DNA from 4 places in the Streptomyces sp. NPDC052396 genome. Region 2 is predicted to be linked to each of the others. Evidence: riboswitches for the same ligand, from Rfam matches in the RefSeq annotation. Region 2 holds a riboswitch; each other region holds the start of a gene.

Region 1 (4,193 bases), on a different contig from region 2:
TCCGGCTCTCCGGCAGCGTCCGCGAGGAGCACACGCTGGCCCGGCGCGGCGCCGAGCGGCTGTGGCGGCAGCTCCAGGAGCGGGACTACGTCCACGCGCTGGGCGCACTCACCGGCGGCCAGGCCGTGCAGCAGGTGAAGGCCGGACTGCAGGCGATCTACCTGTCCGGATGGCAGGTCGCCGCCGACGCCAATCAGGCCGGACACACCTACCCCGACCAGAGCCTGTACCCGGCCAACTCGGTGCCGCAGGTGGTGCGTCGGATCAACAACGCGCTGCTGCGCGCCGACCAGATCGCCACCGCCGAGGGCTCCCGGGACGGCACCGACTGGCTGGCCCCGATCGTCGCCGACGCGGAGGCGGGATTCGGCGGCCCGCTCAACGCCTTCGAGCTGACGAAGGCGATGATCGCGGCGGGTGCGGCGGGTGTTCACTACGAGGACCAGCTGGCCTCGGAGAAGAAGTGCGGTCACCTCGGCGGCAAGGTCCTCGTCCCCACCGCCCAGCACATCCGCACCCTCAACGCGGCCCGTCTCGCCGCGGACATCGCCGGCGTGCCGACCGTCATCGTCGCCCGTACGGACGCGCTTGCCGCGAACCTGCTGACCAGCGACGTCGACGAGCGCGACGCCCGCTTCTGCACCGGCGAGCGCACCGCGGAGGGCTTCTACCGGGTGCACAACGGCATGGCTCCGGTCATCGCCCGCGGGCTCGCCTACGCCCCGTACGCCGACCTGCTGTGGATGGAGACCGGCACCCCGGACCTGGCCCAGGCGCGAGAGTTCGCCGAGGCGATCCACGCCGAGCATCCGGACCAGATGCTGGCCTACAACTGCTCGCCGTCCTTCAACTGGAAGGCCGCGCTGGACGATGACCAGATCGCCAAGTTCCAGCGGGAGTTGGGCGCGATGGGCTACCGCTTCCAGTTCATCACCCTGGCCGGCTTCCACTCCCTCAACCATGGCATGTTCGACCTCGCCCGCGGCTATGCCGAGCACGGCATGACCGCCTATGTGGACCTGCAGGAGCGCGAGTTCGCCGCCCAGCGGCACGGATTCACCGCAGTGAAGCACCAACGCGAGGTCGGTACCGGCTACTTCGACCTGGTCTCCACCGCCGTCAACCCCGCCTCCTCGACCACGGCGCTGACCGGCTCCACCGAGGAAGAACAGTTTCACTAGCCGACCCGTTCGCGGCGGGGCCGGGCCCCGGCCCCGCCGCTCCCACCGAGGAGCCCCCGCATGCCCAACAGCACACTGACCGACCGCGTCCGAGCGGTCATGACCACCGGCATCCAGCGCGTGGGCGTCGTCGGCGGCGGCCGGATGGGCGCCGGCATCGCCGAGGTCTGTGCCCGCGCCGGACTGGACACCGTCGTGTGCGAGGCCGGCACCGCCGCCGCCCGGGCCGCACGCGAGCGGGTCGCCACCTCCCTGGAACGCGCCGTCCACCGCGGCAAGACGGACCGGGCGACCGCCGAAGACGCTCTGGCCCGGCTCGTCTTCACCACCAGCCTCGAAGATCTCGCCGACCGGCACCTGGTCGTCGAAGCCGTCGTGGAGAACCCGGAGGTCAAGACGGAGATCTTCACCGCCCTCAGCAAGATCGTCGAGGACCCGGGGGCCATCCTGGCCACCAACACCTCCTCCATCCCCGTGATGCGCCTGGGTATGGCCACCGGCCGGGCCGACCGGGTCCTCGGGCTGCACTTCTTCAACCCCGTGCCGGTCATGCCCCTGGTGGAGATCGTCACCTCGCTGCACACCAGCACCGAAGCAGCCGCCACGGCAGAGGCATTCGCCCGCGACACGCTCGGCAAGACCGCGATCCGCTCCAAGGACCGGGCCGGCTTTGTGGTCAACTCCCTCCTCATCCCCTACCTGCTGTCGGCCATCCGGATGGCGGAGTCCGGCTTCGCCACCGCCACCGACGTGGACCAGGGCATGGAGCTGGGCTGCGCCCATCCGATGGGACCGCTCAGGCTCGCCGATCTGATCGGCTTGGACACCGTGGCCTCCATCGCCCGGGCGCTGTACGAGGAGTTCAAGGAACCCCTGTACGCCCCGCCGCCGCTGCTGCTGCGGATGGTCGAAGCCGGGCTGCTCGGCCGCAAGACCGGCCGGGGGTTCCACCCCTACGACCGGGGCTGAGGGACCCGGGTGCGGCCAGAGCTGAGGTTTCCGTGTCCCAGGTCACCTTCCGGAATCCGGAACAGCGATACCCGCAAGCACGGCCCGCGTCCTAATCTGGCGGGGCAACAGGTTCGCCCCGTCCGCCAGGCGGGCGCGTCGTAAGAGGGAACCCGGTGGAAATCCGGGACTGCCCCGCAGCGGTGAGTGGGAACGACCGCCGTCATACGCACTGGATCCGTGCCGCGGATCCGGGAAGCGACGGCCAGTAGGTGCCCGCCGGGAGACCGGCGGACGTGCCCGCGAGTCCGAAGACCTGCCCGTTGCCCGTGTGCGCCCATGCGTACGCGGAGATCCCGGTGACCTCGAGGGCGGGTCGGCGCATATATCAGGCGGGCACGAGCGTGTGCGGTGGCACAGGCTGCGTGGTCCGCCCGGTCTGCCATCCTTCGCGCCTTCGCCTCATCCCGGGGTCGTTTTGCCAAGAGCTCGCGAAGGAGAGTCTTGTGACAGCCAAGTCCGCAGCCGCGGCAGTACGCGCCACCGTGTATGGCTACCCCCGCCAGGGCCCGAACCGGGAACTGAAGAAGGCGATCGAGGGCTACTGGAAGGGCCGCGTCAGCGCCGCCGAACTCCACCGGACCGCGTCCGTGCTGCGCAGCACCAGCTGGCAGCAGCTCGCCGAGGCCGGTGTGGACGAGGTGCCGACCGGCGACTTCTCGTACTACGACCATGTGCTGGACACCACCGTGATGGTCGGCGCGATCCCCGACCGCCACCGTGCCGCCGTCGCGGCGGACCCGCTGGACGGCTACTTCGCCATGGCGCGCGGCACCGAGGACCTGCCGCCACTGGAGATGACCAAGTGGTTCGACACCAACTACCACTACCTCGTCCCCGAACTCGGGCCCGGCACGGTCTTCAGCGCCGACTCCGCCAAGCAGGTCGCCGAACTGACGGAAGCGGCCGCACTGGGTCTCTCCGCGCGCCCCGTGCTCGTGGGGCCCGTGACCTATCTGCTGCTCGCCAAGCCCGCACCCGGCGCCCCCGCGGACTTCCAGCCGCTGACCCTGCTGGACCGGCTGCTGCCGGTGTACGCACAGGTGCTCGCCGACCTGCGGGCGGCCGGCGCGGGATGGGTGCAGCTGGACGAACCCGCCCTCGTCCAGGACCGCACCCCCGCCGAGCTGAACGCCGCCGCCCGCGCCTATCGCGACCTCGGTGCGCTCACCGAACGGCCGAAGCTGCTGGTCGCCTCGTACTTCGACCGGCTCGGTGAGGCCCTGCCGGTACTCGCCAAGGCGCCCGTCGAAGGGCTGGCTCTGGACTTCACCGGGCCCGCCGCCGCCAACCTCGACGACCTCGCGGCGGCCGGCGGCCTGCCCGGCAAGCGCCTCGTCGCGGGCGTCGTGGACGGCCGCAATGTGTGGATCAACGACCTGGAGAAGTCGCTGTCCACCCTGGCCACGCTCCTCGGCCTCGCCGACCGGGTGGACGTCTCCGCCTCCTGCTCCCTGCTCCACGTCCCCCTGGACACGGCGGCCGAGCGCGGTATCGACCGGCAGGTCGCCCGCTGGCTCGCCTTCGCCCGGCAGAAGACCGCCGAGATCGTCACCCTGGCCCGCGGTCTGACCGAGGGAACCACGGCCATCGCGGCGGAGCTCGCCGCCAACCGGGCCGACCTCGCTTCCCGCGTCCAATCGCCGATCACCCACGACCCTGCCGTCCGCGCCCGCACCGCCGCCGTCACCGCCGCCGACGGCCACCGTTCCCAGCCCTACCCGGAGCGGGCCGTCGCCCAACGCGCGCATCTGCGCCTGCCGTTGCTGCCCACCACGACCATCGGCTCGTTCCCGCAGACCGGCGAACTGCGCACCGCCCGCGCCGACTTGCGCGCGGGCCGTATCGACACCGCGGCGTACGAGGCACGCATCGAGGCCGAGATCCGCGAGGTGATCGCCTTCCAGGAGAAGGCCGGAGTCGACGTCCTGGTGCACGGCGAACCCGAACGCAACGACATGGTCCAGTACTTCGCCGAACAGCTCACCGGCTACCTCGCCACCC
Region 2 (4,193 bases):
GGCGGTCCTGGCCTGTCTGACCCTGGTGAGCGGCTTTGTCGACGCGGTCAGCTATATCGGCCTCGGCCATGTGTTCACCGCCAATATGACGGGCAATGTGGTGATCCTGGGCTTCGCCACCGCCGGCACCCCCGGCTTCTCCCGGCGCGCCGCGACGGCTTCGCTGGCCGGCTTCCTGCTGGGCGCGGTGACCGGCGGCCGGCTGGCCGTCCTGCTGGGTGCCCGCCACCGCTGGGTGGGCGCGGCCCTGACCCTGGAGGCCGCGGGCATGGTGCTGGCGCTGGCGATCACCGCCATCGCCCCGCTGAACGAGGTGCGTTATGCGGTGATCGCCCTGCTGGGCCTGGCCATGGGCTGCCGCAACGCCATGACCCGCCGGGTGGGCCTGCCCGACCTGACCACCACGGTGCTCACCGGGACGCTGACCGGCCTGGCCGCCGAGTCCTCGGTCGCCGGCGGCGACAACCCCCGCTTCCGGCGCCGCTTCGGCTCGGTGCTGCTGATGTTCACCGGCGCCCTGGCCGGTGCCTGGCTGCTCAGGGTCCACGGGCTCACCACCTGTCTGGTGGCGGACGCGGCGGCCGTACTGGCCATCCTGGCGGGCTACCTGCTGGCGGCCCGCCGGCGCCGCTGAGGGGCGACGGCCCGCACCCGGCGAGGGCGCGAACTACCGCCGCTCCTCCTCGGAGAGAGCGCTGCGCACCTCCTCACCGGCCTTGTCCAGTTCCTCCGGTGTCTTCTCGCGCAGCGCCTTCTCCTGTTCCGCCCTGGTCATGCCGGTCAGGAAGAACCTGGCGTTGTCGGAGAGCTTCTTGCGCTTGTCCTCGGGCTTGCCCACGGCAGCGTCCTTCCGGGAAGTGGGTCGCTTCCCTTCAGTGGACCGCCGCCGGGGCGGGATCCGCCTGCGGAACTCGGCCATCCGGACGGTCCGCCCCCGGCGGCCCGCGCTCGGCCCGGTCAGCCCTCCGGCGACGCCTCGGCCGTCCGCGCCGCCCAGCGCTGCTCGACCCGTCCGAAGCGCCAGAAGGCCAGGGCGGCGGCCCAGACCACCACAAACAGGCCGACGATGACAAAGCCCACATTGTCCAGGTTGAGCCCGGCGACCCAGCCGGTGAGCCCGTCGTTCAGCCCGAGCTTCTCATGCAGCACGCCGACCAGCTCGATGGTGCCGATCAGGAAGGCGACCGCGATGGACAGGCCGGTGATGGTGAGGTTGTAGTAGACCTTGCGCACCGGGTTGGAGAACGCCCACTGGTAGGCGAAGTTCATAAAGGTCCCGTCGAGCGTGTCGAACAGGCTCATCCCGGCGGCGAACAGCAGCGGCAGGCAGAGGATGGCGTACCAGGGCAGCCCCGCGGCGGCCCCGCTGCCCGCCATCACCATCAGGGTGACCTCGGTGGCGGTGTCAAAGCCCAGCCCGAACAGGAAGCCCAGCGGAAACATCTGGCCCGGGCGGGAGATGGAGCGGGTGAGGCGGCCCAGGATGCGGTTCATAAAGCCCCGGGAGTCCAACTGCTCTTCCAGTTCGGCCTCGTTGAAGCGGCCCTCGCGCATGGTGCGGAAGATGCGCAGGATCCCGGCGAGCGCCACCAGGTTGAGCGCGGCGATCAGGTAGAGGAAGCCGCCGGAGACGGTGGTGCCCACCACACCCAGGGTCTGGTGGGTGGTGGACTCCTCGTTCATCAGGGTCCCGGCCAGATGTGTGCCGCCGGAGACCAGGGCCGCCATCACCACCACCACGGAGGAGTGGCCCAGGGCGAACCAGAAGCCCACCGAGACCGGCCGTTTGCCGTCGGCCATCAGCTTGCGGGTGGTGTTGTCGATGGCGGCTATGTGGTCGGCGTCGAAGGCATGCCGCATGCCCAGGGTGTAGGCGGTGACGCCGAGGCCGATGCCGTAGACCTCGCTGCCCACCTTGTAGTGGTTGGGCACGATCAGCAGGAAGAGCACGCCGAACGCGACGATGTGCAGGGCGGCTATGACGGCCAGCAGACCGGCGGTGCGCACGGTGTCCTGGCGGCGCCAGCGGAAGGAAGTGACCGGCGCGACGCCGGTGGTATCAGTAGGGGGCAGGCTCATCTGCCGTTCACGCTCCAGCACCTCGTGGATCGATTCTGAGATGCCGTGGCCGGTCTCCTGGCTTACGGGTTTTCCCGCGCCCGTCCCAGCCTTCCCGGCAGCCGGCTGCTGCCAGTGGCTCCGTACCCGCCGCAAGGGCGCGCACGGAAGGGGACGGTAACTCCCCGATCACAGTGGCGAGGGCCGCTCCGGACTCCGGACCCAAGGTCCGTCACCGGTCTTCCCGAGCACCACGGCCGCACCACCCTAGCTCCCCCAGGCGGCCATGTGGCCGAGAAGTGGTGATGGTCATGCCTTGACGCGCACCCATCAACCCCGCCAGAGTCTCCCGCACCCCTCGGACGAACTCCCGTGCGCTGTTCGGGCGGAGCCGGGACATCCATGCTGCTCAACCCTGTCCATGTGATGGACGCGTCAGGCGGGCCGGTGCTACGAGTGCGAGTGCAGCAGACCACGAGGAGAGGTTGACTCCATGGCAGACCCAGATACCGGGCCCACCGGGAACCCGGGATTCGTCCGGCGGATCGGCCTGTTCCAGGCCACCGCCATCAACATGGCCCAGATGTGCGGCATCGGCCCCTTCGTCACCATCCCCCTGATGGTCGCCGCCTTCGGCGGTCCGCACGCCGTCATCGGCTTTGTCGCGGGCGCGGTGCTCGCGCTCGCCGACGGGCTGGTCTGGGCCGAGTTGGGCGCCTCACTGCCCGGGGCCGGCGGCAGTTATGTCTATCTGCGGCAGGCCTTCCAGTACCGCACCGGAAAGCTGATGCCCTTCCTGTTCGTCTGGACGGCGATGCTCTACATCCCGCTCGCCATGTCCACCGGAGTCATCGGCTTTGTCCAGTATCTCGCCTATCTCTGGCCGGATATGACGCAGACTCAGGGCGATCTCACCGGCATCGGGCTGATTGTGCTGGTGGTGGCGCTGCTATGGGGCCGGGTGGAACACCATGCCCGGATCAGCGTGCTGCTGTGGTGCGTGATGATCGCCTCGGTGGTGATGGTCATCCTCGCCGCCTTCACCCACTTCAGCCCACACCGTGCCTTCACCTACCCCGCGCATGCCTTTGAGTTGACGACCAATCACTTCTGGATCGGTTTCGCGGCCGGGCTCACCATCGGCATCTATGACTACGGCGGTTACTGGACCACCGCCTATATGGGCGCCGAGATCAAGGACCCGGGGCGGGTGCTGCCGCGCTCCATCATCTACTCGATCGTCGGCATCATGGCCATCTATCTGCTGTTGCAGATCGGCACCCTGGGCGTGGTCGACTGGCAGGACATGCTGGATCCCCACAACAGCGCCTCCTCATCGGTGGCTTCGGCGGTGCTGGAGAAGACCTGGGGCAAGAAGGCGGCGGACGTGGCCACCGTGCTGGTGCTGATCACGGCGGTGGCCTCGATCTTCACCGGGCTGCTGGGCGCCTCCCGGATCCCCTATGACGCGGCGCGGGAGAAGGTCTTCTTCCGCCCCTTCGGCTCGCTGCATCCGCGTCACCGCTTCCCCTGGCTGAGCCTGCTGGCCATGGGGGCGATCGGCATCGTGGGCTTCCTGGTCGGCCGGCACACAGATCTGGCGACCCTGATCCAACTGCTCACCACCGTCGTGGTGTTGGTGCAGGCCCTCGGCCAGGTCGCCGCCGTCACGGTGCTCAGGCGCCGGCAGCCGTCCCTCCGCCGCCCTTACCGGATGTGGCTCTATCCGCTGCCCAGCCTGGTGGCGTTGGCCGGCTGGCTGGTCATCTACGGCTATGCGGACAAGGATTCACCGGGCCGCCATCCCATCGAGTGGTCGCTGGCCTGGGTCGCGGCCGGCTGTGTGGCCTTCCTGCTGTGGGCCCGTTACGAGAAGATCTGGCCCTTCGGGCCGCGCGAGATCAGTGAGGAGTATCTGCCCGACGTCGCAGACCGGGAGCCGGAGAGCGACGCGGACCCGGGCGCCGGACCGGTGGAACCGGCCCCCGCCTAATACTCCGTCTACTGGCTTGTAGTCAAGGGCCATTCGGCTCTCCGGACAGAGCGGTGATAAAACCACAACCATGCCTTTGACCACCGCATCCACCCCCCACGCCACCACCGCCGCCCGGCGCCGATTGCACTGGCACCGGCTG
Region 3 (4,193 bases), on a different contig from region 2:
CTTCTCGACCTCGTTGATCCACTTGAAGCAGAACTGGGCCTTGTCGCGGATGGAGGGGATGTTCTCCACCGCGGCGAAGGCGGCCGTCCGCTCCTCGGGGTCGGGCAGGTAGGTGTCCAGCAGCGTCAAGTAGAACTGGACGTGCACCGCCTCCTCGAAGAGCTGCCGCGACAGGTACAGCCGCGCTTCGGGGGAGTTGATGTGCTTGTAGAGGGTGAGCACCAGGTTGTTGGCCACGATGGAGTCACCGGTGGCGAAGAAGGCCACCAGCCGTCCGATCATGTGCTGCTCGCCCGGCGAGAGCTTGGCGAGGTCGGCCACGTCCGAGTGGAGGTCGACCTCCTCCACGGTCCAGGTGTTCTTGATCGCGTCGCGGTAGCGGTCGTAGAAGTCCGGGTACCGCATCGGGCGCAGCGTCAGCTCGAAGCCGGGGTCGAGCAGGTTCTTCTGGCGTTCGGTGGTCACTGGCAGGCCTCGCAGGACTCGGGGTTCTCAAGGGAGCAGGCGATGGCGTCCGCGTCGGGCGCGGCCTGCTGGACGGGGATGGTGGCGGCGGCCGAGGCGGACGCCGCGCGGGCGATCCGGGTGGCCGGGCGCGAGCGCAGGTAGTACGTCGTCTTGATGCCCTGCTTCCAGGCGTACGCGTACATCGAGCTGAGCTTGCCGATGGTCGGCGAGGCCATGAACAGGTTCAGCGACTGGCTCTGGTCCAGGTACGGGGTACGGGCCGCGGCCATGTCGATCAGGGAGCGCTGCGGGATCTCCCAGGCGGTGCGGTAGAGGTCGCGCACCTCCTGCGGGATCCAGTTCATCTCCTGGATGGAGCCATTGGCGTCCGTCATGGCGTCCCGGGTGGTCCGGTCCCATACGCCCAGCTTCTTGAGGTCTTCCACCAGGTAGGTGTTGACCTGGAGGAACTCACCGCTGAGCGTCTCGCGCTTGAACAGGTTGGACACCTGCGGCTCGATGCACTCATAGACGCCCGCGATGGAGGCGATGGTGGCCGTCGGGGCGATGGCCAGCAGCAGCGAATTGCGCATGCCCACCGAGGCGATGCGGGTGCGCAGCGCCTCCCAGCGGTCCGCCCAGGCGGCCACCGCGTTGGGGTAGTGGTCGGGGTGCAGCACCCCGCGGGCGGTGCGGGTCGCGGACCAGGCCGGGTGCGCGCCGTGCCGCTCGGCGAGGTCGGCGGAGGCCTCGTACGCGGCCAGCATGATCCGCTCGGAGATCCGGGTGGACAGCTCCTTGGCCTCGGCGGAGTCGAAGGGCAGCCGCAGCCGGAAGAACACATCCTGAAGGCCCATCAGGCCCAGACCCACCGGCCGCCAGCGGGAGTTGGAGTTGCCGGCCTGCTCGGTCGGGTAGAAGTTGATGTCCACCACGCGGTCGAGGAAGGTCACGGCCGTGCGGACGGTGCGGTCCAGCTTCTCCCAGTCCATCTCGCCGTCGGCACCCAGGTGCGCGGCGAGGTTGACCGAGCCGAGGTTGCAGACGGCCGTCTCGCCGTCGTTCGTCACCTCGAGGATCTCGGTGCAGAGGTTGGAGGAGTGGACGACCTTGCCCGGCTCCGCCGTCTGGTTGGCGGTGCGGTTGGCGGCGTCCTTGAAGGTCATCCAGCCGTTGCCGGTCTGCGCCAGGGTGCGCATCATCCGGGCGTAGAGCACCCGGGCCGGGATGGTCTTGACGGCCTTGCCCGCGGCCTCGTAGGCGCGGTACGCGGCGTCGAACTCATCGCCGTAGAGGTCGACCAGGTCCGGGGTGTCCACCGGGGAGAACAGCGACCAGTCGGCGTCCGCCTCCACCCGGCGCATGAACTCGTCCGGGATCCAGTGCGCGATGTTGAGGTTGTGGGTGCGGCGGGCCTCCTCGCCCGTGTTGTCCCGCAGCTCCAGGAACTCCTCGATGTCCGCGTGCCAGGTCTCCAGGTAGACGCAGGCCGCGCCCTTGCGCCGGCCGCCCTGGTTGACGGCCGCCACCGAGGCGTCCAGGGTGCGCAGGAAGGGCACGATGCCATTGGAGTGGCCGTTGGTGCCCCGGATCAGCGAACCGCGGGAGCGGATGCGGGAGTAGGACAGGCCGATGCCGCCGGCGTGCTTCGACAGCCGGGCCACCTGGTGGTAGCGCTCGTAGATGGAGTCCAGCTCGTCCAGCGGGGAGTCCAGCAGGTAGCAGGAGGACATCTGCGGGTGCCGGGTGCCGGAGTTGAACAGGGTGGGGGAGGAGGGCAGGTAGGAGAGCGTGCTGGTGAGCCGGTAGAGCTCGGCCACGTCCGCCAGCGCCCGCTCCGAGTGGTCCTCGGCCAGGCCGCAGGCCACCCGCAGCAGGAAGTGCTGCGGGGTCTCGATCACCTGGCGGGTGATCGGGTGGCGCAGCAGGTAGCGGCTGTGCAGGGTGCGCAGGCCGAAGTAGCCGAAGCGGTCGTCGGCGCCATCCCCCAGCGCCGCGTCCACCAGGGCGTCCAAGCGCCCGGCGTGGGCGGTGACGAACGCGGCCGTCTCGTCGCCGATCAGGCCCTCGCGGTGGCCGACCGCGACCGAGGCGGTGAAGGAGACGGCGCCCTGGCCGGCGGCCTCCTCGCGGATGGCCAGGGTGAGCAGCCGGGCGGCCAGCTTGGAGTACTCGGGCTCCTCGGCGATCAGGCCGGCGGCGGCCTCGGTGGCCAGCGAGCGCAGCTCGGCCTCGTCGGAGCCGGGGTGCCGGCCGCGCAGGGCGGCCGCGGCGACCTTGCCGGGGTCCGTGGCGGGCAGATCGGCGGTCAGTTCGGTCAGGGTGCGCAGCAGCGCGGTCCCGGGACCGCCGGACGCCTCCGCTGAAACTGAGACCGGATCTGCGGGCGCGATGGTCACTGGGGCTCTCCCTCGCTCGGCTGGGGGCCGGGCGGGAGAGCGGCAAGGGCGCGTCAGGGCAGCCCTGAGCGCGTCAGGGCAGCACCACACCGCGTCCCTCGGCCCAACCCGCGAGGCCCGGACGTATTCCACGCCCAGGCCAAGCCGTACGGCTCGGTCATGGGCGTGCTGTCGGCAGGTCCTCGGACTGGTGGTGCGTCAAAAGAGCACACATACACCGTTGCGGGACAGTTCCGGATTTCCACCGGATTCCCCTGCGGCGACAGCGAAGACGAGCATACATCTAGTGCCGGGCGGCAAAGGCACCCCCACATGTAGTGCCGGGATCGTGATAGTGCGCCCAGGGCTGGGCCTGATTGCCGTGCTGGGGACACTCTGGAGGCCGGTATCGACGCGCCCTGATCGAGGCTTGTGTTCGCTTCTTGACGCATTGTGATTAATCTACGGAATGAGTAATTCCTGGCCCCGTCCGACCCTGCGAAGGACGCCCATGTGATGGCTCTCCGCTTCTCCCTGGCAAAGACCGTCTACGGTACTCGCCGGCGCGCTCTGCGCGCCCTCCTGCTGCTCGCCCTGGTGGCCCTGGCGGCCGGACTGGGCGGCCGGGGGGTCGGAGAAAGACTGGCGCCCGGGGGCTGGACGCCCGCCGGCGCCGAGTCCACCCGGGCCGATGCCCTGCTGGCCGACCGCTTCCACGCGGGGCAGCCCCAGTTGCTGTTGTTGGCGACCGCGAAGGGTTCCCTGGACGCCCCGGAGGCCGAGCGGGCCGGCCGCGAACTGACCGCCCGGCTCACCGCCGACCCGCATATCGCCTGGGTGCGCGGCTACTGGCCGCGGCACCCGGCCGAGTTGCGCGCCCGCGACGGGCACAGCGCCGTGGTGGCGGTGCGCTTCACCGGCGATGAACGCGCGGTGCGCGCGGCGAGCAAGGCGGTGACCGACCGGGAGACCGGGCCGGGCGGCGGCGCATTGCGCATCGCGGTGGCCGGGGAGTCCGCCCTGTACTCGGAGATGGAACGGCTCAGCACCCGGGGCGCCATGATCGCCGAGCTGATCGTGGCCCCGCTGGTGCTGCTGGTGCTGCTCTGGGTCTTCGGCAGCCTGGTGGCCGCCCTGCTGCCGGTGGCGGTGGGCGCCTTCGCGGTGCTCACCACCACCGCGCTGCTGCGGGCGCTCAGCGAGCTGATGACGGTGTCCATGTTTGTCCTTAATATCGCCACCGCGCTGGGATTCGGCCTCGCCGTCGACTACTGCCTGCTGATCGTCAGCCGCTTCACCGAGGAACTCGCCGGCGGAGCCGGGCCGGTGGCCGCCGCCGGCCGGGCCATGCGCACCGCCGGCCGGGCG
Region 4 (4,193 bases), on a different contig from region 2:
GCTGTGGATCAATCCGGACTGCGGTCTGAAGACCCGCTCCTGGGGCGAGGTCCGCCCAGCCCTGGAACTGATGACCGCAGCCGCCCGGCACGCCCGCCACCAGCTCTCCACCGAGGGCTGAGAGGCCGCCGGACCATGGACAGCAGCACCACCGGCCCGGCTCACAAGGCCCCGGCCGACTCACAGGTGACCCTCGCCCACATCATGAGCGAGCACGACACCAACCTGTACGGCACCATCCACGGCGGCGTCATCATGAAACTCATCGACGACGCCGCCGCGGCCGCCGCCGGACGGCACGCGGGCGGACCCGCCGTGACCGTCTCCGTGGACCGGATGACCTTCCTCACCCCCGTCCACGCGGGCGACCTGCTGAGCGTCCACGCAAGCGTCGAATACGCGGGACGCACCTCCATGGACGTCGGCGTGCGCGCGACCGCCGAGCGGTGGAACGCCTCCGGGCCCACCGCCGAAGTGGCCACCGCCCGGCTCACATTCGTCGCCATCGACGAGCACGGAGCCCCCCGGCCCGTACCCGAGCTGCGACCGGTCACCGCCGAGGAACACCGGCGCCATCTCCAGGCCGTACGGCGCCGCGCACTACGCGCTGACCGACGCACGGCCGCCGGCTGACCCGCGGGGCGAGGGGCCGGACTCGGCCCCCTCGCCCCGCTCCCCACGCGATCGGGAAGATCCGCCGTCGACGCTCACCGACCGTCGGTCCCCGACGCCTTCCACCGGTTCTCGACCTTGGCGACGCGCCAGTAGAGCAGGGCGCAGGCCCACACCGCGACAAACAGGCCCACGATGACAAACCCGACGTTGTTGAGGTCGATGCCGGAGATCCACCCGGTGACGGGATCGTCGAGGCTCAGCTGTTCATGGAGGACACCGATGAGTTCGATGGTGCCGATGAAGAAGGCGACGGCGATGGAGAGTCCGGTGACGGTGAGGTTGTAGTAGACCTTGCGCACCGGGTTGGAGAACGCCCAGTGGTAGGCGAAGTTCATAAAGGTGCCGTCGAGGGTGTCGAAGAGACTCATCCCGGCGGCGAACAGCAGCGGCAGGCACAGAATCGCGTACCAGGGCAGGCCGGCGGCGGCTCCGGAACCGGCCATGACCATCAGCGTGACCTCGGTGGCGGTGTCGAAGCCGATGCCGAAGAGGAGACCGACCGGGTACATCTGTCCGGGCCGGGTGATGGACTTGGTCAGCCGCCCCAGGATCCGGTTGAGGAAACCGCGATTGTCCAGATGCTTCTCGAGTTCCCTTTCGTCGAACTCCCCGGCCCGCATGGCCTTGAAGACCCGGTGGATCCCGCCCAGCGAGACGAGGTTGAGCGCCGCGATGAGGTAGAGGAAGCCACCGGAGACGGAGGTACTGACGATGCCGAGCGTCTGGTGGGTGCTGGAGGTGTCGTTGGTGAGGGTCCCGACCACCCGGGCGCCGGTGGCGATCAGTGCGGCGAGGGCGAGGACGATGCTGGAGTGGCCGAGGGCGAACCAGAACCCGACCGAGATGGGGCGCTTGCCGTCGGCCATCAGCTTGCGGGTCGTGTTGTCGATCGCGGCGATGTGATCGGCGTCGAAGGCATGCCGCATGCCCAGCGTGTACGCGGTCACGCCCAGGCCCAGGCCAAATGCCTGTTTGCCGACGGTGTAGTGGTGCGGGGCGACCATCACCACCAGGATCGCGAAGGCGACGACATGCATGGCGGCGATCACCGCCAGCAGGCCACCGGTGCGTATCCAGTCCTTGCGCTCCCAGCGGATCACCGGCGTCGCCGGGATCGCGACGGCGGCATCGGGAGCCGCCGTCGCGGAGGAGTTCGCGGGCATAGTCATGTCAGGGCAGCCTCTCCAGCACCTCGTGGATGGGTCATCATGCGGTGCCGTGGCCGGTCTCCTGGCTGACGGGTCGAACGCCGCCGCACCTGGCCTTCCAGGACCTGAGTCCCGTGGCTTCCCCGCCACAGGCGGGAGCGGGGGCAGTGCGGCAACTTCCCGATCACAGTGGCGAGGGCCGCTCCGGTTTCGCACCGGTCTTCCCGAACACCACGGCGAGGACACCGTAGAGTTCCCGCCACTTTGGCGACAAGCCTCCGTAGCTCGGCAGGTGTCGCCAGCGCATGAGAAGGCGCAGAGAGGGGGCGTATGCATCCGATTCGCGCCGAGAGCGTGCATCACCGCGCCGTTGACGACCGCACGGTCTGCGCCGTCGACGATATCGGTGACCGTGAACAGGTACCCACGACGGCGCGGGGCTCGGCCTCGCCCTCGCCCGCCGCCTCGCACGAGCCGCGGGCGGCGACATCGAACTGCCGGCACAGCCCAGGGCGCCGCCTTCACCGTCACCCTCCCCAGCGGAGGCCGATAGCCATGCCGCCGCCCGCTCCACAACAAACCCCCAGGTGGTCAGCCTGGGGATAGGCGTCGTGCACCGGATCCGCACCAGAGGTCCGCAGCCAGGCCGGCCTCAGACCGGGCATGTTGCGCGATCAGCTTCTCGACCTGCTGCTTCCCCGCCTGGATTCTGCCGTGCCTTTGCGAGCCGTATTCCGGCACCTCAGTGCAGAGCATCGCGAGGAATTGCCGTGCCAGCGTGGCCGGGAGTCTGCGCGGAGCCTCCGCAGCGAGGGGGCAGGCAAGACGCTGCTGTACGCGGCAGTTCCTCCCCGCCGCACAAATACACGATGGATCTTCCTCAGTACTGCTCGGTTTCCATGAAATCCGTGCTCGCGTGATCGTCCGCGTCGTAGGCAGCGGCAGCGGCAGCGGTCGGGTCGAATCCGGGCGGGCTGTCCTTGAGCGCCAGGTCCATGCCGGCCAGCTTCGCCTTGACCTCGTCGATCGACTTCGCACCGAAGTTGCGGATGTCCAGGAGGTCGGCCTCGGAGCGCGCCAGGAGCTCACCCACCGAGTGGACGCCCTCACGCTTGAGGCAGTTGTAGGAGCGGACCGTGAGCTCCAGCTCCTCGATCGGCAGCGCCAGGTCGGCGGCCAGGGCGGCGTCCGTCGGGGACGGGCCCATGTCGATGCCCTCGGCGTCGATGTTGAGCTCGCGAGCGAGACCGAACAGCTCGACCAGGGTCTTACCGGCGGACGCCATGGCATCGCGCGGGCGCATGGCCTGCTTGGTCTCGACGTCGACGATCAGCTTGTCGAAGTCGGTGCGCTGCTCGACACGGGTCGCCTCGACCTTGTAGGTCACCTTGAGGACCGGCGAGTAGATGGAGTCGACCGGAATACGGCCGATCTCCTGGCCCACCTGCTTGTTCTGGACGGCGGAGACATAGCCGCGACCGCGCTCGACGGTCAGCTCCATCTCCAGCTTGCCCTTGGCGTTCAGGGTCGCCAGCACCAGGTCGGGGTTGTGCACCTCGACACCGGCCGGCGGGGCGATGTCAGCGGCGGTGACCAGACCCGGGCCCTGCTTGCGCAGGTACATCACGACCGGCTCGTCGTGCTCCGAGGAGACGACCAGCTGCTTGATGTTCAGGATGAGGTCGGTGACGTCCTCCTTGACGCCCGGCACGGTGGTGAGCTCGTGCAGGACACCGTCGATGCGGATGGACGTGACCGCCGCACCCGGGATCGAGGAGAGGAGCGTACGGCGCAGGGAGTTGCCGAGGGTGTAACCGAAGCCCGGCTCCAGCGGCTCGATCACAAACCGGGACCGGAACTCGTCCACGACCTCTTCGGTCAGGGACGGACGCTGAGCAATCAGCACGAGGTATTGCCTCCAGTGTTTGGCGCCCGCTATATGACGCCGTAGACACCACGAAGAGTACGGGTGGTTCGGCCTCCAACGAGGCCGAACCGCCCGTATCCCGCCCGTCTGCCGGCCGGCCGACAGGATCAGCGCCTGCCGGAGCAAAATCCGGCAATCAACCACTCCTGCCCTGAGAGTCAGCCACCAGCGCAGTTCGCAGGGCGCATACTGGGGTCAATGACAAAGCCTGCTGCACCGAAGCGCCATTTGCCCACCAGCCCCTTCAAGGCCCCGGTCACACCGGCTCCCAAGCACTTCGCCGTGGGCGACCAGGTCACACACGACATGTACGGCCTCGGCCGCATAATCGGCATCGAGGACGGAATCGCTGCGCTCGTGGACTTCGGCTCGGCGCAAATGCGAATCCTGAGCCCGTACACCAAGATGACCAAGCTGTAAGGACCGCAGGACCGCTGCGCCCG

The links. A riboswitch is a leader RNA that binds a small molecule or an ion and turns the genes downstream of it on or off. The one in region 2 is predicted to bind cobalamin.
Region 1: another riboswitch for cobalamin. It lies ahead of metE (5-methyltetrahydropteroyltriglutamate--homocysteine S-methyltransferase); the one in region 2 lies ahead of ACIHFE_RS28115 (HoxN/HupN/NixA family nickel/cobalt transporter).
Region 3: another riboswitch for cobalamin. It lies ahead of ACIHFE_RS05940 (ribonucleoside-diphosphate reductase subunit alpha); the one in region 2 lies ahead of ACIHFE_RS28115 (HoxN/HupN/NixA family nickel/cobalt transporter).
Region 4: another riboswitch for cobalamin. It lies ahead of ACIHFE_RS15965 (HoxN/HupN/NixA family nickel/cobalt transporter); the one in region 2 lies ahead of ACIHFE_RS28115 (HoxN/HupN/NixA family nickel/cobalt transporter).

What each region holds. Positions count from the first base shown of each region.
Region 1 is NZ_JBIUAW010000005.1:434,480-438,672, reverse strand. It holds gene aceA (isocitrate lyase) at 1-1,181, shown strand, start outside; gene ACIHFE_RS15980 (3-hydroxybutyryl-CoA dehydrogenase) at 1,281-2,150, shown strand; cobalamin riboswitch at 2,243-2,468, shown strand; gene metE (5-methyltetrahydropteroyltriglutamate--homocysteine S-methyltransferase) at 2,636-4,193, shown strand, end outside.
Region 2 is NZ_JBIUAW010000012.1:182,663-186,855, forward strand. It holds gene ACIHFE_RS28105 (YoaK family protein) at 1-634, shown strand, start outside; gene ACIHFE_RS28110 (hypothetical protein) at 668-838, opposite strand; gene ACIHFE_RS28115 (HoxN/HupN/NixA family nickel/cobalt transporter) at 958-2,079, opposite strand; cobalamin riboswitch at 2,109-2,329, opposite strand; gene ACIHFE_RS28120 (APC family permease) at 2,552-4,051, shown strand; gene ACIHFE_RS28125 (YIP1 family protein) at 4,122-4,193, shown strand, end outside.
Region 3 is NZ_JBIUAW010000002.1:193,893-198,085, forward strand. It holds gene ACIHFE_RS05935 (ribonucleotide-diphosphate reductase subunit beta) at 1-405, opposite strand, end outside; gene ACIHFE_RS05940 (ribonucleoside-diphosphate reductase subunit alpha) at 462-2,846, opposite strand; cobalamin riboswitch at 3,002-3,142, opposite strand; gene ACIHFE_RS05945 (MMPL family transporter) at 3,342-4,193, shown strand, end outside.
Region 4 is NZ_JBIUAW010000005.1:429,644-433,836, reverse strand. It holds gene metE (5-methyltetrahydropteroyltriglutamate--homocysteine S-methyltransferase) at 1-121, shown strand, start outside; gene ACIHFE_RS15970 (acyl-CoA thioesterase) at 136-633, shown strand; gene ACIHFE_RS15965 (HoxN/HupN/NixA family nickel/cobalt transporter) at 708-1,844, opposite strand; cobalamin riboswitch at 1,878-2,074, opposite strand; gene ACIHFE_RS15960 (DNA-directed RNA polymerase subunit alpha) at 2,704-3,729, opposite strand; gene ACIHFE_RS15955 (hypothetical protein) at 3,949-4,170, shown strand.